DNA from 4 places in the Paenibacillus sp. OT2-17 genome. Region 2 is predicted to be linked to each of the others. Evidence: riboswitches for the same ligand, from Rfam matches in the RefSeq annotation. Region 2 holds a riboswitch; each other region holds the start of a gene.
What was found. Region 2 has a riboswitch for thiamine pyrophosphate ahead of GRP75_RS03955 (ABC transporter substrate-binding protein). Riboswitches for the same ligand answer to the same signal wherever they lie in the genome.

Region 1: it holds a riboswitch for thiamine pyrophosphate, as region 2 does, so the genes downstream of both, thiC (phosphomethylpyrimidine synthase ThiC) here and GRP75_RS03955 (ABC transporter substrate-binding protein) in region 2, are expected to answer to the same signal.
Region 3: it holds a riboswitch for thiamine pyrophosphate, as region 2 does, so the genes downstream of both, GRP75_RS11860 (ECF transporter S component) here and GRP75_RS03955 (ABC transporter substrate-binding protein) in region 2, are expected to answer to the same signal.
Region 4: it holds a riboswitch for thiamine pyrophosphate, as region 2 does, so the genes downstream of both, tenA (thiaminase II) here and GRP75_RS03955 (ABC transporter substrate-binding protein) in region 2, are expected to answer to the same signal.

The regions. Positions count from the first base shown of each region.
Region 1 covers NZ_WUDQ01000061.1:7,837-10,037, forward strand. The annotation lists gene thiC (phosphomethylpyrimidine synthase ThiC) at 1-857, opposite strand, end outside; TPP riboswitch at 1,045-1,157, opposite strand; gene GRP75_RS10900 (IclR family transcriptional regulator) at 1,313-2,056, opposite strand.
Region 2 covers NZ_WUDQ01000007.1:55,289-57,489, reverse strand. The annotation lists gene GRP75_RS03965 (bifunctional 2',3'-cyclic-nucleotide 2'-phosphodiesterase/3'-nucleotidase) at 1-125, opposite strand, end outside; gene GRP75_RS03960 (pyridoxamine 5'-phosphate oxidase family protein) at 347-781, opposite strand; TPP riboswitch at 1,052-1,161, shown strand; gene GRP75_RS03955 (ABC transporter substrate-binding protein) at 1,353-2,201, shown strand, end outside.
Region 3 covers NZ_WUDQ01000074.1:6,946-9,146, forward strand. The annotation lists gene GRP75_RS11855 (ABC transporter ATP-binding protein) at 1-456, opposite strand, end outside; gene GRP75_RS11860 (ECF transporter S component) at 456-1,052, opposite strand; TPP riboswitch at 1,302-1,411, opposite strand; gene GRP75_RS11865 (TatD family hydrolase) at 1,456-2,201, opposite strand, start outside.
Region 4 covers NZ_WUDQ01000342.1:1,383-3,583, forward strand. The annotation lists gene GRP75_RS20810 (NAD-dependent malic enzyme) at 1-392, shown strand, start outside; TPP riboswitch at 485-587, shown strand; gene tenA (thiaminase II) at 724-1,413, shown strand; gene thiM (hydroxyethylthiazole kinase) at 1,488-2,201, shown strand, end outside.

The sequences.
Region 1 (2,201 bases), on a different contig from region 2:
AGTGCCTGATACAGCGGTACAGTCCCAATCGGTACAGGAGAATTCCGAATGATCCATTCACGTGTTGTATGGATATTACGGCCTGTGGACAGGTCCATAACCGTATCCGAGCCCCAACGCACAGCCCAGGTCATTTTCTCCACTTCCTCCTCGATGGAGGAGGTAACCGCAGAATTACCAATGTTCGCATTGATCTTCACGTGAAAATGACGCCCAATGACCATTGGCTCACTTTCAGGGTGATTGATATTCGAAGGCAAAATGGCTCGTCCAGCCGCCAACTCCTGCCGTACAAACTCAGGCTCCACCCCTTCGCGGATCGCCGCAAATTCCATTTCGGGCGTAATGATCCCTTGCCGCGCATAATGCATTTGTGTCACTGTACGACCTTGCAAAGCACGAAGCGGACGGTTGGTCACGCCGGGAAATTCAACTGTCTCCCGTTTGGAGCCAGGTTTCAGTCCATTATCCTCCGGCTGGACGGCGCGTCCCTCGTAAGCCTCCACATCGCCCCGTTCCAGGGCCCAAGCTCGCCGTAATGGAGGCAGGCCCTGACGGATATCGACCTGATAGGCTTCGTCGGTCATGGGACCGCTCGTATCGTACACACGCAATGGCTCATGATGCTCCGTGCCCTGCGGCGTATGTGTAGGATGAAGAGCAATTTCGCGCTCTGGCACGGCAATGTCCGGCCGTGAGCCTTGAATATATACCTTACGGCTCCCTGGAAAGGGCGTTACCCCTCTGGCTTGCTCCCCGTTTGTCTTCTCTACCTCAACTTCTTTTGTTCCTACCAATCTTACTTCTGTTGATTTCAATTCTGTTCCTTTTGTTCCTTCTACTTCTGTCGGCTTCATTGTCCATTCCTCCCGTTTCGATGAAATGACACACCGATCCGGAACCATTCCCAGGGTGGCGCTGATCTATGCAAAAAAGCCGGTTCCCCAGGGAACCGGCTAATCTAACGAGGCAGCTATCCAGACAGTACGCATGTGGAATAATCCTATTCCAATGCGTCACCGTAGACAGCAGCCGCGTATACATTTCAATGGCCGATTACTTCCCTACGCTGGTATGATCCAGATCAGGTGCAAAGGGTCCGGAATCTTGCACGATTCCATCTCAGCCCGGCATTACAGGCTCCCCCAGTAACTGTGATACTTCTATTCACATGAGGCGGCTATAACAGATATCCCGCCATCCTTACCAGACTACTTTAAATTTATGGCTTTGGCAACCCTTCTAGGTTCCCTTTACTAAGGAGACGCTCCCCATCAAATCACTTTGCTTGCTTCAACTGTGCTCATTCTTGTTACGGAAGCATAAGTCCCATTTCCTTCGCCGCTTCAATCAAAATCGGAGCAAAGTCATGTAGCGTCTCGGGTGCAAGCCGACTGACCGGACCGGATACAGATAAAGCCGCAGTGACCTGTCCCTTCCGGTTTACAATTGGGGCAGCCACAGCAGCAGCCCCTGGCTCCCGTTCTTCATAGCTGGTCGCATAGCCCTTCTCGCGAATGTCCTGCAGCTGGGCTTTATAGACCTCCGGGTCTACCGAGAGCGGCCATTCATCCCCGCTTAGCAGGGCTTCCAGCTCCTGCGGCGGCATAAAGGCTGCCAGCACTTTGCTGGAGGCCCCTACAGCCAGCGGCATACGCGCACCTACAGGCGCAACCCTGCGGATCGCCTGATTGCTCTGCACGGCTTGTATGCGAATACGCATGCTGCCGTCCCGTAAGTATAAGCTGACCGTCTCGCCCAGACGATCACGTAGTCCTTCCATTGCAGGCTGTAACAACACCGCCGGCTCGTCGCTTTGGGACAAATGCGTGGATAGCTCCCAAATGCGGAAGCCAAGTCGATATTTTTCCGTTTCGGCATTCCGAACGACAAAGCCCCGATCCTCCAACGTAGTCAGCAGCCGATGAACCGTGCTTTTATGTAGACCAATTTTGGAGGCAATCTCCGTCAGGCCAAGATCCGAATCTGCGGTAAAACACAGCAGTATATCAAGTGCACGCTCTACAGCGCGAACGGTTAATTTACGGTTTTCCATCGTGAACCGCTCCTCTTGTATCCATATTCGTTTCACACTATGAAACATGGTTACATAAATTATATAGAATAGTCGCGGCTACTGTAAACCGATGTTTTTGTGACAACCATATTACAGAACGAGAACAAACATCGACAATTCTTTG
Region 2 (2,201 bases):
AAATTCACCGTAGCGCTATCGCGAGAATCGCTAGCTGCCCAGGATGGAGCGGCCGAAAACACCAGCATGCTACAAGCCACAACTGCTGCTGTAAACCCTTTAAACCAATTTTTACGAAATAACAAAATATACCCCTCCTCATTAAGGTGTATGCCTCATATACATACTTTTGCACATATATGTAAGCCTTGAACCCACCATTTCTATTTTAATCCAACGCCAGATAAAAGAGTAGTCATTTACTTAAATTATTTATGAAAAAATAATTAATTTTCTCAAAAAATAAAAAGCCAGCAAACCTCCTAAAAAACTCGGAGATTCACCGGCTTATCCATTTATATTCGTATTACTTCTTCCAAACCTGGCGCTCAGATTGCTGACCCACATACTCAATGCGTGTCGGATTCACGTCCAGAATGACATAATCGGGATCATCCGGTCCGGAAAACCATTCCTTCAAGGAATCGTTCCACACTTGTTTGCGCAGCCCCTCATCAGCTGTGATCTGGACGGTAGCCTCCACTTCTACGACTTCCTTCGTACCGCCAACTTCATAACCCAGCAGCAGATAAGCATTCGGATTGTCCTTTAGCTCCTCCACTTTATGAGTTTTGCGATCTGTCGCCAGATGAATGTTCATTCCATCGTTAAAAAGGGCCATATAGCGTACTTTCGGTTTGCCACCCTCTACCGTACCTAACGAGCAAAATTTGTTGTTATCCAAAGCCTTCACAATGGCTTGTTCCAGTTGGTTGCGATCCAATGTTTCCGTTTTACCCACAGTACAACAACTCCTTTTCACGAATTTGAATTCTCTACGGCCACGCCATTGGGCACCAGCCCATCTGAACCTACCTGCGTAGCTGTTCTGAAAATAACATGACCGGATCGAATCGAATTGATTCATGCTCATTTTCAGATCAAAGCTCACAGTAAAAGTGTACCCTGTGGTTTGGCAAATGAACCGTCATCTCTCCCTTCATGCTGGACAGACCCGCATTCAAGGCATATAATCGTCGTATTAAACCCGAATAAATGAACCCATTAAACCATACAATGCCAGGGGTGCTGGAATCGGCCGGCTGAGAGTGTGTCCCAAGACACTGACCCTTACAACCTGATCTGGGTAATGCCAGCGTAGGAATGCTTAAGCAAGATGTGCCTTTTTTACATAGGACCATCCCTTACTTTGGTATATACAAGCGCAAGCGTCCCGGAAACTCGGGGCGCTTTTTTTGTTGAAGATTATGTTGTTGGAAAGATCGCGTCCGGCAGATGTTATTTTTAGAAAATGGGGAACTTAAGCTGTCTGATTGGACGGATAACGGGTAATTAAAGGAGAGAACACAACGATGAAGCGCATGAAAATATTAAGCCTGGGACTGATCAGTCTGTGGCTCATGGCCCTGACCGCTTGCGGTGGAAGTCCCCCCACATCCCAAGAAGCGGCTCCCGCTACCGACACTCAAACGTCTACTCCGGCAAAGGGGCTCAAAGATGTTAAAGTCGTGCTCGACTGGACACCCAATACGAATCATACGGGACTCTATGTCGCTAAGGACAAAGGATTTTACGAAAAAGCGGGTTTGAATGTCCAAATTGTTCAACCTGGTTCAGGCGGAGCTGATCAAATGGTTGCTTCTAATGCTGCACCTTTTGGTATCAGCTACCAAGAAGGCGTCACACAGGCTCGTACGCAAGGCGTGCCGCTTGTATCCATCGCTGCGGTGATTCAGCATAATACCTCAGGCTTCGCAGCCCCGGTAGATCGTGGAATTAAGAGCCCGAAAGATTTTGAAGGTAAAAAATACGGCGGTTGGGGCTCTCCCGTAGAAGAAGCGGTCATGAAATCCATCATGGATTCAGACAAAGGCGATGTGAGCAAAGTGAAGATCATCAACATGGGCAATGCAGACTATTTTACAGCCGTGAAGCGGGATATCGACTTTGCCTGGATTTTCTACGCATGGACCGGAATCGAGGCCCAGCTTCGAGGTGAGCCATTGGATATGCTGTATGTAAAAGATTATTCCAAAAGCCTCGATTACTATACACCTGTAATTGTGAGCAACGAACAGACAATAAAAAATGATCCCGAGCTGGTCAAAGCGTTCATGGACGCTACCGCACAAGGCTATGAATACACTATCGCCCATCCAGAAGAAGCCGCGGACATCTTAGGCAAAGCTGTACCGGAGCTG
Region 3 (2,201 bases), on a different contig from region 2:
CACAGACGCAATCGCCAGCCGCTGTTTCATTCCCTGTGACATGCTGCCAATGGGCATGTGTATATCATCCGTTGATAGACCAACCTGTATCAGCAGCTCGCGAATACGGGATCGCATCTGCTCACGAGGAACCTGATTATTTTCCAACACAAAAGCCAGTTCCTCGTCTGCATATGACATACAAAACTGCGTATCAGGATCTTGAAATACAATACCTGAGACACTTGGGATTACAGCAGCATCGCATTTCATAGGCACTTCTATCGTGCGTGGAATCAGACCGCTTAACACTTGGAGCAGCGTTGATTTACCGCATCCACTCGGTCCCAGCAACAGCAGCTTTTCCCCCTTGCGGACAGACAAAGACATATTGTGAAAAAACAGCTCCTGCTCACCGGGGAATTTCAACCGAAGACGGGTGATCGAAGCCACCACATCTTCGGTTGCCTGGCTCATCAATCCAGTCCCTTATAATCTTGTTCCGTTGCGGGTCTCAAACTTCGCGTGACTCCGGTTACCTCCAATGCCCTAGCCAGATAGAACGCGAATACCCCGGCAATCACAATGCTGCCAATCATGCGAAAACCGATATACAAAACATAGTTCCAGGTCGAAAGCTGATCAATATACCCGTAGCTGAAGTCTAAAATCAGAGAAGCGACAGCCGCCCCGGCCGCAGCTAGCGAAGCAACCCACAGGTTTGCGTTCCGATACAGAAAAGCCGCAAAAAATAGCTCCGCTCCCAAGCCTTGCAGCAGGCCATAGTACAAGGTGGACATCCCCCATTCGCTTCCCAAAAAAGCACTGACCGTTGCCGCTGCCACCTCTGCCAAAATTGCAACACCCGGCTTGCGAATGATGAGATAAGCAAACGTGCCTGCCATAAACCACATGCCATACATCAGTTGCTCGGCGTGTAGACCGAATGGTTTCATCAAATCATAGGCAGGTCCCCATATTTTGTAGACTAACCCGAACACAACAGCGATCACAATCGTGACCAAAATATCAGTCAGCTTCAACCCTTTGGACGCTCTTACAGCAGTATTCATTATTGCGTGCTCCCCTTATCCTTATAATTGGCCTCTTGGCCATAAAAAAAAGCTTGTCTGGAGCTGAATCTCCAGGCAAGCTTTATGCGCAGTAAAAGGTGAAGCACCATACAAAACATCATTCGTCGATATGCCTTATATAACCAGTAGTCTAAGCTACTACACTGATACCAAGCCAAAGTCAGGGTCAAGGTAAAATGCTAGGACATACATTGTATCTATCGACAACCGCGAAACAAGCGGCATTCCTGTATAGTGTTCTTGGTTTCTCTACGCTGGCATTACCCAGATCAGATTTCACGGTCAGTGGCAAGGGCCACCCTCTCAGCCTGACTTTCTCAAGCTCCCGACAATGCTTTTTTAATTCACTATAATATATACCACATCTATGGCTTTGACAATCCTATAATCCGAAGAAACGTTTGGCTGTCTCCGTCGTGGCGATTTCGATCTCCATCATGCTTCGGCCTGTACATTCGGCTATCGTAGCAGCAATGTGAGCGAGATACATCGACTCATTACGCCCTTCTTTGGGCTTCACGGGCAAATTACGCGGGGTCAAAAATGGAGCATCCGTTTCAATCATCAGACGGTCCAAGGGAATATCTCTGACCAGTTCACGCAGATGTTTGCCACGCCGTTCGTCGCAAATCCAGCCGGTGATCCCGATATACAGTCCCATCTCTACATACGTATGCAATTCTTGTTCCGTGCCTGTAAAACAATGCACCACTGCTTTATCGACAAGCCCTTGATATTCCCGCAGCATAGCAACAAAATCCTCATGTGCATCTCGTTCATGCAGAAATAACGGCATATTCAGCTCACCCGCCAGTTGGATTTGCTCCCCAAACCATCGGCGCTGCACATCACGCGGCGAAAAATCACGGTTGTAGTCCAATCCGCATTCCCCTATGGATACGACCTGCGGCTGACTCGCCAGCTGGCGGAGCTGCTGAATCGTATCTGCGCTGCAGTCTTTGGCATCATGGGGATGCACGCCAGCTGTCGCATACAGCTTGCCCGGATAACGTGCTGCATACTGAGAAGCCTCCCGACTGCTGCGGACACTGGTCCCGGTAATAATCAGGGGTGAAATCCCTACAGCTGCGGCTCTCTCTACCACCTGTTCCCGATCCGCATGAAACG
Region 4 (2,201 bases), on a different contig from region 2:
TCGCAACCGGAAGTCCTTTTGAGCCCGTTACCTATAACGATACAAATTTTGAGATTGGACAGGCGAACAATGCCTTTGTTTTTCCGGGACTGGGTCTGGGTGCGATTGTGGTTAAAGCCAAAAGGATTACCCCTGCGATGTTTACAGCGGCAGCAGTTGCTGTTGCCAATGGTGTAGATTCGAATACGCCTGGCGGTGCGCTACTCCCTCATATCCGAAAATTACGCGAAGTTTCGTACGCTGTTGCGATTGCGGTTGCAAAAGCCGCGATTCAGGATCAGGTAGCGCAGGCGCACATTTCAGATGTGGAACAAGCTATACAAGATGCAATGTGGAAACCGAAATATGCCAAGGTCAAAGCAGTGGAAAGTGTAATTCATCACCCTCACTAAGCCCAAAACACCTAACTAGAGGAAATTTAATATTTTGTACACTATGTTTGACATAGCATATGAACGAATGTACAGTAATAGTCAAAAGAATAGAAGTCCACTAGGGGAGCCACTATGGCTGAGACAAGAGCGTATCTTGGACCCTTTGAACCTGATCTAGTTCGTACTAGCGTAGGAAAGTGGAGCCTTCGTATATAAGGTTTCAAGCGTTTTTTGCGTATTGGGCCTATTGTTGAAGCCGCTCCATTTTTCCGGGGCGGCTTTTTAGCGTTGTTCCGGAATTATATTCTTACAGGACTTCTTGCTCTTCAATTTAATGGAGGTGGGGAAATTGAGTTTTACACAAGAACTCCGTCGGCAGGCGGACGGCATTTTTCAAGCGATTTTTGAGCATCCCTTTGTGAGAGGTATTGCTGAAGGAAGTTTGACAAGGGGACAGCTGATTCACTATGTAAAACAGGACTTTGAATATTTGAACGCCTACATGCGGATATACGGCATCGCAATCTCCAAATGCACGAATCGGGAGGACATGGCTGTATTTAATGAACAAATCTCTTTTATTCTCCACAGCGAGGTTCATCCGCATCAAAATTTCTGTGCTGTCGCAGGGGTGAGCTATGAAGAGTTGCAGGGATATCCGCTCGCTCCGTCGGCCCATCACTATATCCGTCACATGCTGACGGTTGCGCATGAGGGCAGCCTGGGCGAGATCTTGGCTGTGCTGCTGCCATGTATGTGGACGTATGCCGAGATTGGTCGCAGGCTGCTGGATGAAGTAAAGCCGGATGAGTCTCATCCGTTCTATGAATGGATGGGCTTCTATGGAGACCAGCTTGATGATACAACACTCAAGTTCCGAGAACGTGTAGATGCTTGGGCAGAAGGCGCAACGGCTGCTGAGCGAGAGCGGATGATTGAGCATTTTATACTGAGCTGCCAGCTGGAATATAAGTTCTGGGACATGGCTTATAACCAGGAAGAATGGCCGGTCCAGATGCAGGCAGCGGTCTTGGAATAGTCAGCCTGGCGATTCGATGCGTGAAGTACGGTTAATGCCCTGTTGAACCACCAACTATAGAGAGGATAATCATTATGAGTACATGGGAAAAAAGTTATTCGGATCTCCTGACGAAGGTACAAAACAGCAAACCTCTCGTTCACAATATGACCAATGTGGTAGTCACTAACTTTACGGCCAACGGCCTGTATGCATTGGGCGCCTCCCCGGTGATGGCCTATGCACCCGAGGAAGTAGCAGACATGGCAAAAATAGCGGGAGCCGTCGTGTTAAACATCGGTACGCTGAACCGCGAACTGGTGGATGCCATGATCATTGCTGGACAATCGGCGAATGCACACGGTGTTCCGGTCCTGCTAGATCCGGTCGGTGCGGGAGCAACGAGCTTTAGAACCGAATCGGCACTGCGAATCCTGAGAGAAGTCAAAATCTCATTGGTGCGGGGCAATGCAGCCGAAGTCGCGCATCTTGTTGGAGAAGCGCGTGAGATTAAAGGCGTAGATGCTGGTGACAGTGCTGACAGCGGAAATGTCGATCTGGCAATTCGGGCTGCTCAAACGCTCAATACAATGGTTGTCATTACTGGAAAAGAGGACGTCATCACCGATGGGGCCGAAGCACGAATGATAAGCGGTGGAGACGCGCTGCTCACGAAGGTAACCGGAGCAGGCTGCCTGCTGACCTCTGTGTTAGGTGCCTTTGCAGCTGTTGAACCCAGCCTGCTGCTCGCAGGTACAGCAGGCTTGGCATTTTACGGTGCAGCAGCTTCCCGAGCCGCAGCACGTACC